DNA from 2 places in the Caldibacillus sp. 210928-DFI.2.18 genome. Region 2 is predicted to be linked to the other one. Evidence: riboswitches for the same ligand, from Rfam matches in the RefSeq annotation. Region 2 holds a riboswitch; the other holds the start of a gene.
The links. A riboswitch is a leader RNA that binds a small molecule or an ion and turns the genes downstream of it on or off. The one in region 2 is predicted to bind S-adenosylmethionine.
Positions count from the first base shown of each region.

Region 1: linked by a shared signal. The riboswitch ahead of LIZ98_RS16890 (5-methyltetrahydropteroyltriglutamate--homocysteine S-methyltransferase) and the one ahead of LIZ98_RS14815 (methionine ABC transporter ATP-binding protein) in region 2 are both predicted to bind S-adenosylmethionine.

Region 1 is NZ_JAJCHL010000144.1:218-4,827, reverse strand. It holds gene glf (UDP-galactopyranose mutase) at 168-1,277, shown strand; gene LIZ98_RS16890 (5-methyltetrahydropteroyltriglutamate--homocysteine S-methyltransferase) at 1,498-2,598, opposite strand; SAM riboswitch class I at 2,727-2,830, opposite strand; gene LIZ98_RS16885 (DUF4317 domain-containing protein) at 3,113-4,270, shown strand; gene LIZ98_RS16880 (helix-turn-helix transcriptional regulator) at 4,500-4,610, shown strand, end outside.
Region 2 is NZ_JAJCHL010000090.1:3,128-11,545, forward strand. It holds gene nhaC (Na+/H+ antiporter NhaC) at 1-1,296, shown strand, start outside; gene LIZ98_RS14805 (MetQ/NlpA family ABC transporter substrate-binding protein) at 1,630-2,469, opposite strand; gene LIZ98_RS14810 (methionine ABC transporter permease) at 2,534-3,208, opposite strand; gene LIZ98_RS14815 (methionine ABC transporter ATP-binding protein) at 3,198-4,211, opposite strand; SAM riboswitch class I at 4,347-4,454, opposite strand; gene LIZ98_RS14820 (carbon-nitrogen family hydrolase) at 4,584-5,360, opposite strand; gene LIZ98_RS14825 (pyridoxal phosphate-dependent aminotransferase) at 5,544-6,716, shown strand; gene LIZ98_RS14830 (lipoate--protein ligase family protein) at 6,992-7,786, shown strand; gene lipA (lipoyl synthase) at 7,770-8,418, shown strand, end outside.

The DNA.
Region 1 (4,610 bases), on a different contig from region 2:
AGGAGAAACTGTCCAATAGAGCGGCTCTCATGGACAAAATCGCAAGTCAATCCGTAGAAACAGAGGCTGTCCAAAAAGTCACTAATTTTGACTTTTTGGACAGCCGCTTCTTCATAAAGTGAGAAACGATTTCTGTTAGTGAATTTAAATAGCAAGGTGGAAGAAAGATGAATGAGGATTATTTAGTGGTAGGTTCCGGGCTTTTTGGCAGTACTTTTGCCTATGAAGCTGCCAAACGAGGGAAAAGGGTTAAGGTCATTGAAAAGCGGGACCATATCGGTGGCAATATTTATACTGAAAATTTGGAAGGGATTCAAGTTCATAAATACGGGGCTCATATTTTTCATACAAATAATAAAGAGATTTGGGACTATGTAAACCAATTTGCCGAATTTAATCGATACACAAATAGTCCGATTGCCAATTATAAAGGGGAAATTTATAATCTGCCTTTTAATATGAATACATTTAATAAATTATGGGGTGTGATTACCCCGGAAGAAGCAAAAGCGAAAATTGAGGAACAGAGAAAGGCTAGTGGGATTGAGAAGCCGAGGAATTTGGAGGAGCAAGCCATTTCCTTGGTTGGCACCGATATTTACGAAAAATTAATTAAAGGATATACAGAAAAACAATGGGGAAGGAAAGCGACGGAACTTCCTGCTTTTATCATCAAACGGTTGCCGGTCCGCTTTACATATGACAACAACTATTTTAATGACCGTTATCAAGGTATTCCAATTGGCGGGTATACGCAAATTGTTGAAAAAATGCTTGCAAGTGAACGAATTGATGTGGAATTGAATACCGATTTTTTTGCAAAACGTGAAGAATATTTGCAGGAATTTCCAAAAATTATTTATACCGGAATGATTGACCAATTTTTTGATTATCAATTTGGCGAATTAGAATATCGTAGTTTGCATTTTGAAACGACGATTTTAGGTCAGGAAAATTATCAAGGAAATGCGGTAGTCAATTATACGGATGCAGAAACACCTTTTACGCGAATTATTGAACATAAACATTTTGAATTTGGCAACCAACCAAAAACAGTTATTACAAAAGAATATCCGCGAATGTGGAATAAAGGCGATGAACCGTATTACCCGGTGAATGACGAAAAAAATAATGAAAAATATCGGAAATATAGCGAACTTGCCGGGCAATTGCCAAATGTTATTTTTGGCGGCAGACTTGGTATGTACAAATATTATGATATGCACCAAGTCATTGCCGCAGCCTTATCAGTCGTGAAAAAAGAATTTCATGAATGAGATTTTTCATAGAAAGTGGCTCGGAACAGTAATTCCGAGTCACTTTTTCCTAAAAGACACAATCCTGGAATTTTACAGTGTTCTCGTATTTCTTTGGCGATACCGAAATGTTTGTCACTATGCCCTGTGGTGAATGAACCTATATCTGTAGTGATCCGCAAACTTCTTTGGCGGTATTTACTTATTTTTTCTTTGCCATATGGTATAAAGAACCTAATATCTACAGTGTACCCCAGACTTCTTTTGCGATATCAATAATATATTTTAATTTTGCCCATTGCTCTTCTTCCGTTAACTTATTGCCGTGGTGAGTCGAAGCAAAACCGCATTGTGTACTAATACACAGTTGTTCAAGCGGAACATATTTGGCGGCTTCTTGTATCCGTGCTTTAATTACTTCTTTGTCTTCTAGTTTTCCGGACTTCGATGTGAAAATACCAATAACGACTTTGGGTCCGCCCTTTGGTATATATTTTAAAGGTTCAAAACCACCGGACCGTTCATCATCGTATTCAAGGAAGAAGCCGTCTACTTTTTCCTTAGCAAAAAAGGTGGGGGCGATATAATCATATGGACCCTCAAATGCCCAAGCCGATTGATAATTACCGCGGCATAGATGGGTTGTTACGATTAAGTCATCCGGTTTTCCTTCCAGTACACCATTTGCCACACGTAATGCCAAATCAATTGATTTTTGCCGTTCATCTTCCGGAATATCCGGGATACAGTAACCGGCAATCGCAACATCATCTAATTGCAGGTAACGACAGCCGGCATTATAGAATGCTTGAATCGCATCACGGTATGCTTGAATTAGATCTTTTGCAAAATCTTCAACATCCGGATAAACTTCTTCGTTTAGAATTCCCGGATAGAAAAATTGATTCGGACTCGGAATTGTCATTTTCGCAATGGCCCGGTCGCCGACAATTTCTTTAAATTCGATAAAATCTTGCAAGTGCGGATGGTTCGGATTAAAGCTGACTTTTCCAACAACGCGGACATTATATTTTTCGGTTTCGACGCCAACAAATTGATAACCTTGTTCAGGGATATACCCTTCAACCCCGTTTAAATGCTCCATAAAATCCGTATGCCAAAATCTCCGTCTGAACTCGCCATCCGTCACAGCTTTCAGACCAATTTCAATTTGTTTATCGACAATTCGTTTGATTTCTTCTGTTTCAATGGCTCTTAATTCCTCAGCTGTAATGGTTCCTTCTTGAAAGTCCTTTCTTGCTTTATGGATTCGCTCCGGACGAAGTAGGCTCCCTACTTGATCAGCTTTAAAAGGTGCTTTTGTAATTGTTTTTGTTGTCATTATGTTTCCCTCACTTTTTTATTTTTTTGTTAAGCTTGTCAATATGGTAATTCACCGGTATTGACAAATGAAAAACCTCTCTTCAAGAAAGAAGAGAGGTAAACATAACGATTATAGTTTTCGATCTCTTCTTATCTTCAAGCCAAAAGCTTTCTGGAATTGGCACAGTACTTTTAATAAGTCCGCTGCCGAGGTTTCTTCGGGCCAGTCCCTCCACCTCTCTAGATAAGAATATTTAAAAATATGAAATTAATCTTGTTTATTAATATATACGTATTATTCCTATATGTCAACTATTTTTTTAAAAAACTTGTTATGGACCTTTCGCAAATAATTTTCACCCACATATGAACTTTCTTCAAATTTTAAGCAGATGTATGAGTAAAAATAGAGAAAAATTTTTTATCCCTTCATTAGTGATCGGCTTTATCATACGTGTTGATTGTCTTCTTCCAAAATGGTGAGCATTTGCTTATAATTAGTTAGGTAGACTAATAGAGTAGGGGAAGTTCTTATGAATGTAAAAGACATCGCAAATATCCGAAAGCAATTTAAGTTAGATAATCATCTTTTGCAAGTGAAAGATATTTTTAATGTGTATATTCGAAAAGAAAGCAGTGAAATTTTTTATCAAGAATGTCATCCGTTTCCGATGTTGGACCGGGAGCAGCAAGAATTATTTATGTTGAACTTCAAAAAGGTGTTAACCGGCCAGCTGGATGTAAAACTGTTTGAGCTAAAGTTTCAGGCGGAAGCAGAGGCGCATAGCAAGGACATTCTATACGAGGCAATCCAAAACAATGATGTTGAATCCTGGAAATCACAAATGCTTCTGCTTGTTGAAAAAATGGTCAAAGATATTCAGTATGAAAAAGATATCGTAATTACGTTCATTCGCGGCGAATATTATAAACCAACCAAAAGGACGAATGAGGAGACGGAAGAACACGCAAATGATACCGTATATACCCATCCATTTATCCTTTGTAGCATAAATCGTACCGAACAGCCGAAAAAATCACTGCTTTTTGATTTTGTTGAGCTGGAGTTTAAAGCAAATGTAGTCGTCGATTCAATTATTAATTTAACATCACCAATGTCGGGATTCCTCTTTCCTTGTTTTACGGAAAATTACACTGATATTAATCATATTTTATACTCGACAGGGAAGGCAAACCAACCGGACTATCATATTATTGAGGATGTATTGAATGCGGAACCGGTGATGACCGCTCAAGACGATAAAGCAGTTTTTGAAGAAATTGTTAAAGAAGTGGTTGGTGAGGAAGTAGAACCGTCAACACTTTCGAATGTATATGAAGAAATTAATCGAATGATGGAAAAGGAAGAGGAACAAGATATTCCAAAACTCGATTATAAAGATGTTGAGCAGGTTTTGAAAGCAAGCGGAGTTGAAGATGTAAATCCGGAAAAAGTAGAAATGGCGTTTCAAAAAGTAATTGATGATGAAAAATATGAGCTAAAGGCAACAAGCTTAGTACCAAAATCGATAAAAATTCAAACAAAGGTTGCCAATATCTCAATCAGTCCGCAAGATTTGAAGTATGTTAAACAAGTAACCGTCAGCGGCAAACGTTGTATTTTAATTGAAGTTGATGAAGATGCCGTTATTGAAGGCTTTAAGCTCATACCTGAGACGTTGTTGAGTTGAAAAGGAATCGACTGGAGTAATGAATAAAACGAAGGGTGTCCAAAAGATGTTTATCTTTATGTTCACCCTTTTTTGTTGAATGCAGCTTAGTGAAAGATAACGGTTGCGGCAATATAGATTGGATTATCGTGAAAAAATACCGATGGAGTGTAAAGATACCTTTACATTTTATCGGTATTTTAGTATTATATATGTAAAGATATCTTTACTTTTTATGGAGGTTTGACTAATGCCGGTGATTAACCATATTCGAGAAATCCGTCAAAAAAAGGGGATCTCGCAAATTAAAATGGCTGAGGATTTACAAGTTACACGTCAAACGATAAATGCCATTGAAAAA
Region 2 (8,418 bases):
TGGAAATATGGTTACGATTGGATGACGATTGAAAAAGGGATTTATGATGCAATCCGTCTTGCACTACCGGCCATTTTAATTATCATGACAGTTGGCTTAATCATAAGTTCATGGATTGGCGGCGGAATTATTGCCACCATGATTTATTATGGGCTCAAATTAGTTTCCCCTTCCTTATTTCTAGTAAGTATTTGTATTCTATGTTGTATCGTCTCTTTGTCCATCGGCAGCTCTTGGTCAACAATGGGAACGATCGGTGTTGCCGGCATGGGCATCGGTCTCAGCATGGGAATATCTGCCCCTATGGTAGCCGGTGCAATCATTTCCGGTGCTTATTTTGGCGATAAAATGTCACCATTATCGGATACGACAAATCTAGCGTCCGGGATTACGGAAACGGATTTATTTGAACATATAAAACATATGATATACACAACCATCCCCGGATTAATTATTGCCCTTATTGTTTACTACATATTAGGAAGAAATATTGGTCAACATGACATGAACGGAACCAATATTGATGAAATTTTAACAGTAATGGATCAAGCTTTCGTCATTTCACCTTGGCTTTTGCTTGTACCCGTTATTATTATTCTCATGGTGGCAAAAAAGGTTCCTGCGTTGCCAGCCTTATTAACGGGTGCCTTTTTAGGTTGGTTTTGCCAAGTTTTTGTTCAAGGAGATCAGGTTTCCAATGCAATAATAGCCCTGACAGACGGCTATAGCATTGAAACCGGAAATAAGTTGGTGGATGAATTGTTCAATCGCGGCGGAATTGAAGACATGATGTACACCGTGTCATTAACGATTGTGGCAATGTCATTCGCAGGAATCATGGAATCTACAGGTATGCTGGATGTTATTTTAAATAAAATCATGAAGGTTGCTAAATCGGCTAAAAGTTTAATTCCTATAACAGAATTCTCATCTTTTTTCACCAATGTGGTTTGTGCCGAACAATATATCTCTATCCTATTACCGGGAAGGATGTTTCCTGCCGCTTTTAAAAAATATCATTTAAAATCGAAAAATTTGTCAAGAGCTTTGGAAGATGCAGGGACTCTAACATCCCCGCTTGTTCCTTGGAATACCTGCGGCGTGTTTATTGCATCAACGTTAATGGTTAACCCGTTTGATTATATTCCATATGCGGTGCTGAACTACACAGTACCAATTATTGGCATTATTTTTGCCATAATTGGCTATAAAGTGGAGTATGTTGACCCTCATTCCGTGCAAAATACCGTGTTAACAAGCGACCAAAGCATAACCAGAAGCAAGGAGTTGCATTAGTAATCAGGTTTTACTGGAACAACTGTAGTGTCAGATGGCGGAAGATTTTGTTAAGGTCAACTGTGTTACATTAGCAACCAGGTTTTTGCTTGAACAACTGTAGGCGTAATCTGCATAATTCATAAAGAAAGGGGACGTTTAGCCATTCCCTCACACAAAACAACATATGGTAGCTAATCGACCTTGGAATGGTTCTTTTTATCAACCTTTTGGATGGTTTTTCAGATTCTCAGTCTGGTTCTTTTTATCAACCTTTAACATCATTGTCCCGGTTTTTATAAGTGTTCATGGAAAAGGGGCAGCTTAATTCACCCCCTTTCATTCGATAACGGTTTATTTTTCCATCCAAGTCGGTTTTCCAAAGCCTTTAAACTCTGAATCGATAACTTTTTCAAAATCATCCGATTGAACAACTTCAATGATATCTTTGGCGAATTGACTATTTTCATTTTCAGCTTTGACTGCAACGACATTTCGATATTTATCATCCATATTTTCTAATGTAAGTGCGTCTAATAAATTCATCCCTGCTGCAATCGCAAAATTCCCTGGAACTGTTGATAAATCTGCACTTTCAACAGCACGAGGAAGTTGTCCTGCTTCAAGCGGTTGGAATACCAGATTTTTTGGATTGCTGGTAACGTCCTTTTCAGAGACAGTTAATGGATCCGCATCTTTACTAATTTCTAGTAAGCCCGCATCCCGGAGTGTATTAAATGCTCTGGCCGCATTTGTCGGATCATTCGGAATCGCAACAGTCGCTTTGTTTTTTACTTCATCAATAGAACGGAATACGTTTGAATAAACGCCCATCGGTGCTGTTGGAACTGTGATTAAGGCAGATAAGTCCATATTGTTTTCCTTTTCAAAGTTTTCCAGATAGATCGTGTGTTGGAATAGATTAGCATCAATACTTCCTTGATTCAAGGCGATATTTGGTTGAATGTAATCACTGAATTCAACAAATTCCACCTTATATCCTTTTTCTTCCAATTCGGGTTTAATTGCTTTTTTCACCATGTCTGCATATGGACCGGCTGTTGCACCGATTTTTATTTCTTTCTTTTCTGCATGTTCCTTACTTCCTGATGATTCTTTGCTCCCACTGTTTCCGCAAGCAGCAAGTAAGAAAATTGTAGATAAAGCAATCAGAAACCATTTTATTTTTTTCATTTTATTTCCTCCATCATATTTTTTATATAACTGCAAGATTATTAAGCAGCATGTTACCTTAGTCTTATTTGTTTTTATTAACAGCTCTTGCCAACAAATCCCCGATCACTTGAATGATTTGGACAAGTATAATGAGGATAATAACGGTTGTGAACATGATGGTGTCGTCGTAACGGTAATAACCAAAGCGGATTGCCAAGTCACCGATTCCGCCGCCTCCAACTGTACCGGCCATAGCCGAAGTTCCGACCAGACTAATAATTGTAATTGTTACACTGGAAACGATTCCGGATTTTGCTTCCGGTAAAAGAACATCCTTAATAATCATCCAAGGGGTTCCACCGGCTGCAATGGCTGCTTCAATCACCCCGTAATCAATTTCCCGCAACGCACTTTCCACAAGCCGGGCAAAAAACGGAATGGCCGCAACCGACAAAGAGACACTTGCTGCTGTAGGTCCAATCGTTGTCCCTACAAGGAAGATGGTTAACGGGATTAAGGCAACAAGTAATATAATAAATGGGATCGAACGGATGACGTTCACAATAAATCCGATTACTGAGTTAATTACCCGGTTTTGCCAAAATAAACCTTTGTCTGTTACAAAAAGCAAGAACCCTAATGGCAGTCCAATCAACAAGGAGACTAGTAAGGAAATTCCCACCATGTACAATGTTTGTAAAAATGAAGTCTGTATTTCCGGCAGCATTTCAACTAAATGGGCAACATCAAATTCCATTGTTCAGCACCTCTACTTCCGCATTTCGATGTTCAATATAGTGAATCGCTTTATTTATTTCTTCTTGATCGCCGGTAAGTTCCATAATAAAAATTCCCAGTGGCCGTTCCTGGATGTATTCAATGGAACCATGTAGAAAATTTCCGTTAATTTGAAACTTCTTTAATGTTTCCGATACCACCCCTTCACCGGCAACCTCACCCCTAAACAGCAACTTCACTAAGGTTCCTTTCACCAATCGTAAAGTTGCTTTCGGTAAATCAAAGGATACGACACTTTGAATAAATTCCTTCGTCAGCTGTTCTTTCGGGGAAGCAAAAATATCATACACATTCCCCTGTTCCACGATTCTCCCATTCTCCATAATTGCCATGCGGTGACAGATTTCTTTGACGACATCCATTTCATGAGTAATGATAACAATCGTAATATTCAACTCTTTATTAATTTTTTTAAGCAAATTTAAAATTGATTTTGTCGTCGTTGGATCCAATGCCGATGTTGCTTCATCACATAGCAGGACTTTTGGATTGTTCGCTAATGCTCTGGCAATTCCGACCCGCTGTTTTTGCCCGCCGCTAAGTTGCCCTGGATAGACATCTTTTTTGTCCGCTAGACCAACCATGTCGAGCAGCTCATCCACCCGTTTCTCAATTCTGTTTTTCGGTGTTTTCGATGCTTTTAATGCAAAAGCAATATTTTCTGCCACTGTTTTTTGACTCACCAAGTTAAAGTGTTGGAAAATCATTCCAATTTTTAAACGTGCTTGACGTAACCTTTTGTTATCCAGCTTGGTTAAATCTACCCCATCAACCGTAATTTTTCCGGAAGTCGGTCGTTCCAGTAAATTGATACAACGCAATAATGAACTTTTTCCCGCTCCCGAATAGCCGACGATACCAAATATTTCTCCATCGTGAATAGTGATAGAAACATTATCGACTGCTTTTACTTCACGATCTTTTGAAAAATATGTTTTTGTTAAATTCTTTATTTCAATCATGGTTACCCCTCTCTCATGTCCATGAAAATCCTACTATATGAATCTCGGCAATATGTTCACCATTACGAACAAAATGCCACCAACAAAAAATGCCCCTCTCATCTGAAAGGAGCATTGACATCTATTGATCTCAAACTCTTATCTCTCAGATGGGCGAACCAATCTGCAGGAGTTAGCACCTTCCCTTTTCAGGGGGTTGCTGTGACTTCATAAGGCCTGTCCCTCAGTCACTCGTGATAAGATAAATGTTTTCCGTATATAATTTTTATAAATTTTATTTTAATGATTGTTAATAAGTCTGTCAATATTATAATCAAAATTAATTTTCCAAAAGATTAATTTTAAGACCGGAACCATGACAACAGTATTTTTTTAATATAATTCCGGCCGGCGTGCATGAAAAATCGGAATGGTGTTTCGAACACGATCAACCTCGTCTAGCGGGATATCTGCATAAAAGATGCCTTCTCCTTCTTCACCGCTTAAATACACTTCTCCCCACGGTGAAATAATCATCGAATGCCCATTGTATTCATTATCCGGGTCATTTCCTACCCGATTGACTGCTACAACGAAACATTGATTTTCAATTGCACGGGCCTGCAACAAGATTTCCCAATGATCCACCCGTTGTTTCGGCCACTCAGCCGGGATAAACATTATTTTCGCTCCATCAAGCACATGTGCCCGAATCCATTCCGGGAAACGTAAATCAAAACAAATAACACCGCCACATTCTACACGATCCAGTTTGAAAATATTTTTCGCTTGCCCGGGCTGCATATAAACAGGTTCATCCATTAACGGAAATAAATGGGCTTTATCATATTCTGCGACAATGTCCCCATTCCTGTTTGCCACATACATCGTGTTGAAGAACCCTTGAGCTTTTTTTGTTGCAACAGAACCGCCGACAACATGTATAGCGTGTTGTTTTGCAAGTCGGCTAAGCATATTTTTTGTCTGCTCTCCGTTTTTATCTGCCAACGTTTCGAGGTCTTTCAACGCATATCCCGTATTCCACATTTCCGGGAAAACAATCACATCGGCATCTTGCTCAGCCGCTTGTAAAATAAAACTTTCTACTTGCAAAAAATTTTTTTCCGGTTCACCAAAAGCAATATCCATCTGTACAATTGCCATTTTCATTATCATCACCCACTAGACATATATATTTTTAGATTATAAAATTAGTGTTAAAATTGCAAACATATTCAATTATTCTTTGGATGGATAATGCTAACGATTTTCATGTATAACACCAATTTTGTTCGTTTTTTTAAAATAAACTTTATTATGTAAACCAATTTTCCATACAAAAGGTGAGATAAAATGGACTACTCAGAAAAGCTAAAGAGTTTACCGACCCAATTCTTTGCAAACTTGGTCGGAAAGGTGAATAAAGCCATTGAGGATGGTCGTGATGTCATTAACCTCGGCCAAGGGAATCCGGATCAACCGACACCGAAACATATCGTTCAAGCATTACAAAAAGCGGTTGAAGATCCAAATACGCACAAATATTCACCATTCCGCGGACTTCTCGAATTAAAGGAAGCGGTGTGTGATTTTTACAAAAAAGAATATGATGTAGATGTGGATCCGGTGCGTGAAGTGGCCATTCTTTTTGGCGCAAAAGCGGGTTTGGTCGAGCTTCCCATGTGCTTACTTAACCCGGGCGACCTCATGCTTTTACCGGACCCGGGCTATCCGGATTATTTATCGGGAGTTGTGTTGGCAGGCGTAGAATATGAGCTGTTTCCATTGAAGGATGAAAATCACTTTTTACCGGATTATAATGCCATTTCCAGTGATGTATTGGATGCGGCAAAACTGCTCTACTTAAATTACCCGAACAATCCGACCGGAGCTGTTGCGAATCTTGACTTTTTCAATCAAACTGTGAAATTGGCAAAAAAACATGAGATAACGGTCATGCATGATTTCGCTTATGGTGCCATTGGGTTCGACGGAAAAAAACCGGTTAGTTTCTTGCAAGCGGATGGCGCAAAGGATATTGGTGTGGAAATGTATACTTTGTCCAAAACTTATAATATGGCCGGCTGGCGCGTCGGATTCGCAGTTGGTAACCCGACCATTATCGAAGCAATAAACTTGATTCAGGATCATCTTTATGTCAGCCTTTTTCCCGCAGTGCAAAAAGCAGCCATTGCCGCATTAAGCGGGGATCAAACATGTGTAAAAGAGTTAGTTGCTCGCTATGAATCTAGGCGCAATGCTTTTGTTGATGCATGCAAACAAATCGGCTGGGATGTTACTGCCCCAAAAGGATCATTTTTCGCATGGCTTCCGGTACCGGATGGGTTTACCAGTCAATCGTTTGCTGATTATTTGTTGGATGCAGCTGATGTGGCGGTTGCACCCGGTAATGGTTTTGGCAAGTACGGAGAGGGGTTCATCCGGGTCGGTTTATTAATGGATGAAGCCCGATTAGTTGAAGCTGTACAGCGGATTGGGAATCTTGGCGTTTTTAAAAATAAATGATCGGCGAAAACATAATACAATCCAATGAAACCTACTTACCTATTGCAAGTGCTAATTGGAAAAACACTTGATTGTCGTTCTAAAATTCAAAGATACCATAAACGATTCATAATTGGTGATTAATTATATACATTTTAAATAAATTATACTAAAATAATAGGGAATACTAAAATTTGGGATTAAATGGATATTTGTGACATTCCCGATTGGAGGAATCTTTATTGCAAACCGAGTGGGCCTTTATTGACACCGGTCATCTAAGTGCGGCTGTCAATATGGCGTTTGACGAATGTTTGTTGAATTGGCACAGTCAAGGGAACATTCCACCGACACTCAGATTTTACGGGTGGAATAAACCGACTTTATCCATTGGTTATTTTCAAAGGGCAAAAACTATAAATTTTGATGCAGTAAAAAAATATGATTGTGAATTTGTCCGACGTTTAACCGGTGGAAGTGCAGTTCTCCACGATGATGAATTAACGTATAGTCTTGTGATTTCTGAACGTGATCCGGGTATCCCGAAATCGGTCACGAAGGCGTATTATGTTTTATCCCAAGGCATTTTGGAAGGATATAGGAATTTAGGAGTTCCGGCAGAATTTGCGATTCCCGAACGAGAAATTGACCAAGAACGTTCGGCCATCTGTTTTGAAAAACCATCTTTTTATGAAATGATTGTCGATGGAAAGAAAATTTGCGGAAATGCACAAACGAGGAAGAGCGGTGTTCTTATGCAGCATGGGTCTTTACCAATGAGTCTTGATACTGATATGCTTTTTGATTTGTTTGCTTTTTCCTCGGATGAGATGCGGAAAAGACGGAAGGAAAAGTTTGCTGCTAAGGCTACCTCTATCAAAGATGTAATAAATAAAACTTTGACATATGAGACGATGGTGGCAGCTTTCAAAAAAGGTTTTGAGACCGGGCTCGGAATTCACCTTTCTCCGTTGACATTAACGGATGACCAGTGGGAGGAAATTCAGAAGTTAGCTCAGAGCAAATATGCGACAGATTTGTGGAATTATTATACCACCAAGGAGCGTGAAACCATTGGCACAGGAAACTGAATACATACGGAAACCGGAATGGCTGAAAATCAAATTGAATACGACGCAATCTTACGGTAATATTAAAAATTTGGTTAAAGGCAATCGATTAAATACGGTTTGTGAAGAAGCCAGATGCCCGAATATTTATGAATGCTGGAGTGAACGAGGCACAGCTACATTCATGATTTTAGGAAATGTTTGTACGCGCGGCTGTCGTTTTTGTGCAGTCGCTACCGGCCGACCGACAGAACTGGATTTGGCGGAACCTGAGCGAGTAGCTGATTCGGTGAGCGTCATGGGATTAAAGCATGTCGTTGTCACATCGGTAGCCCGCGATGATTTAAATGACGGCGGTGCAGCTGTGTTTGCGGAAACGGTTCGCGCCATTCGCCGGAAAAGTCCGGGTACAACGATTGAAATTTTGCCATCTGATATGAAAGGCGATTATGAAAGCTTACGAACATTGATGGACAGTAAGCCGGATATTTTTGACCATAATGTGGAAACTGTTCGCCGCTTGACCCCGAGAGTTCGTGCCATCGCCAAATATGACCGCTCCCTTGAATTATTGAAACGGGTAAAAGAAATCAGTCCTGAAACTCCGACAAAATCAAGTATTATGGTCGGACTAGGGGAGACAAAAGATGAGA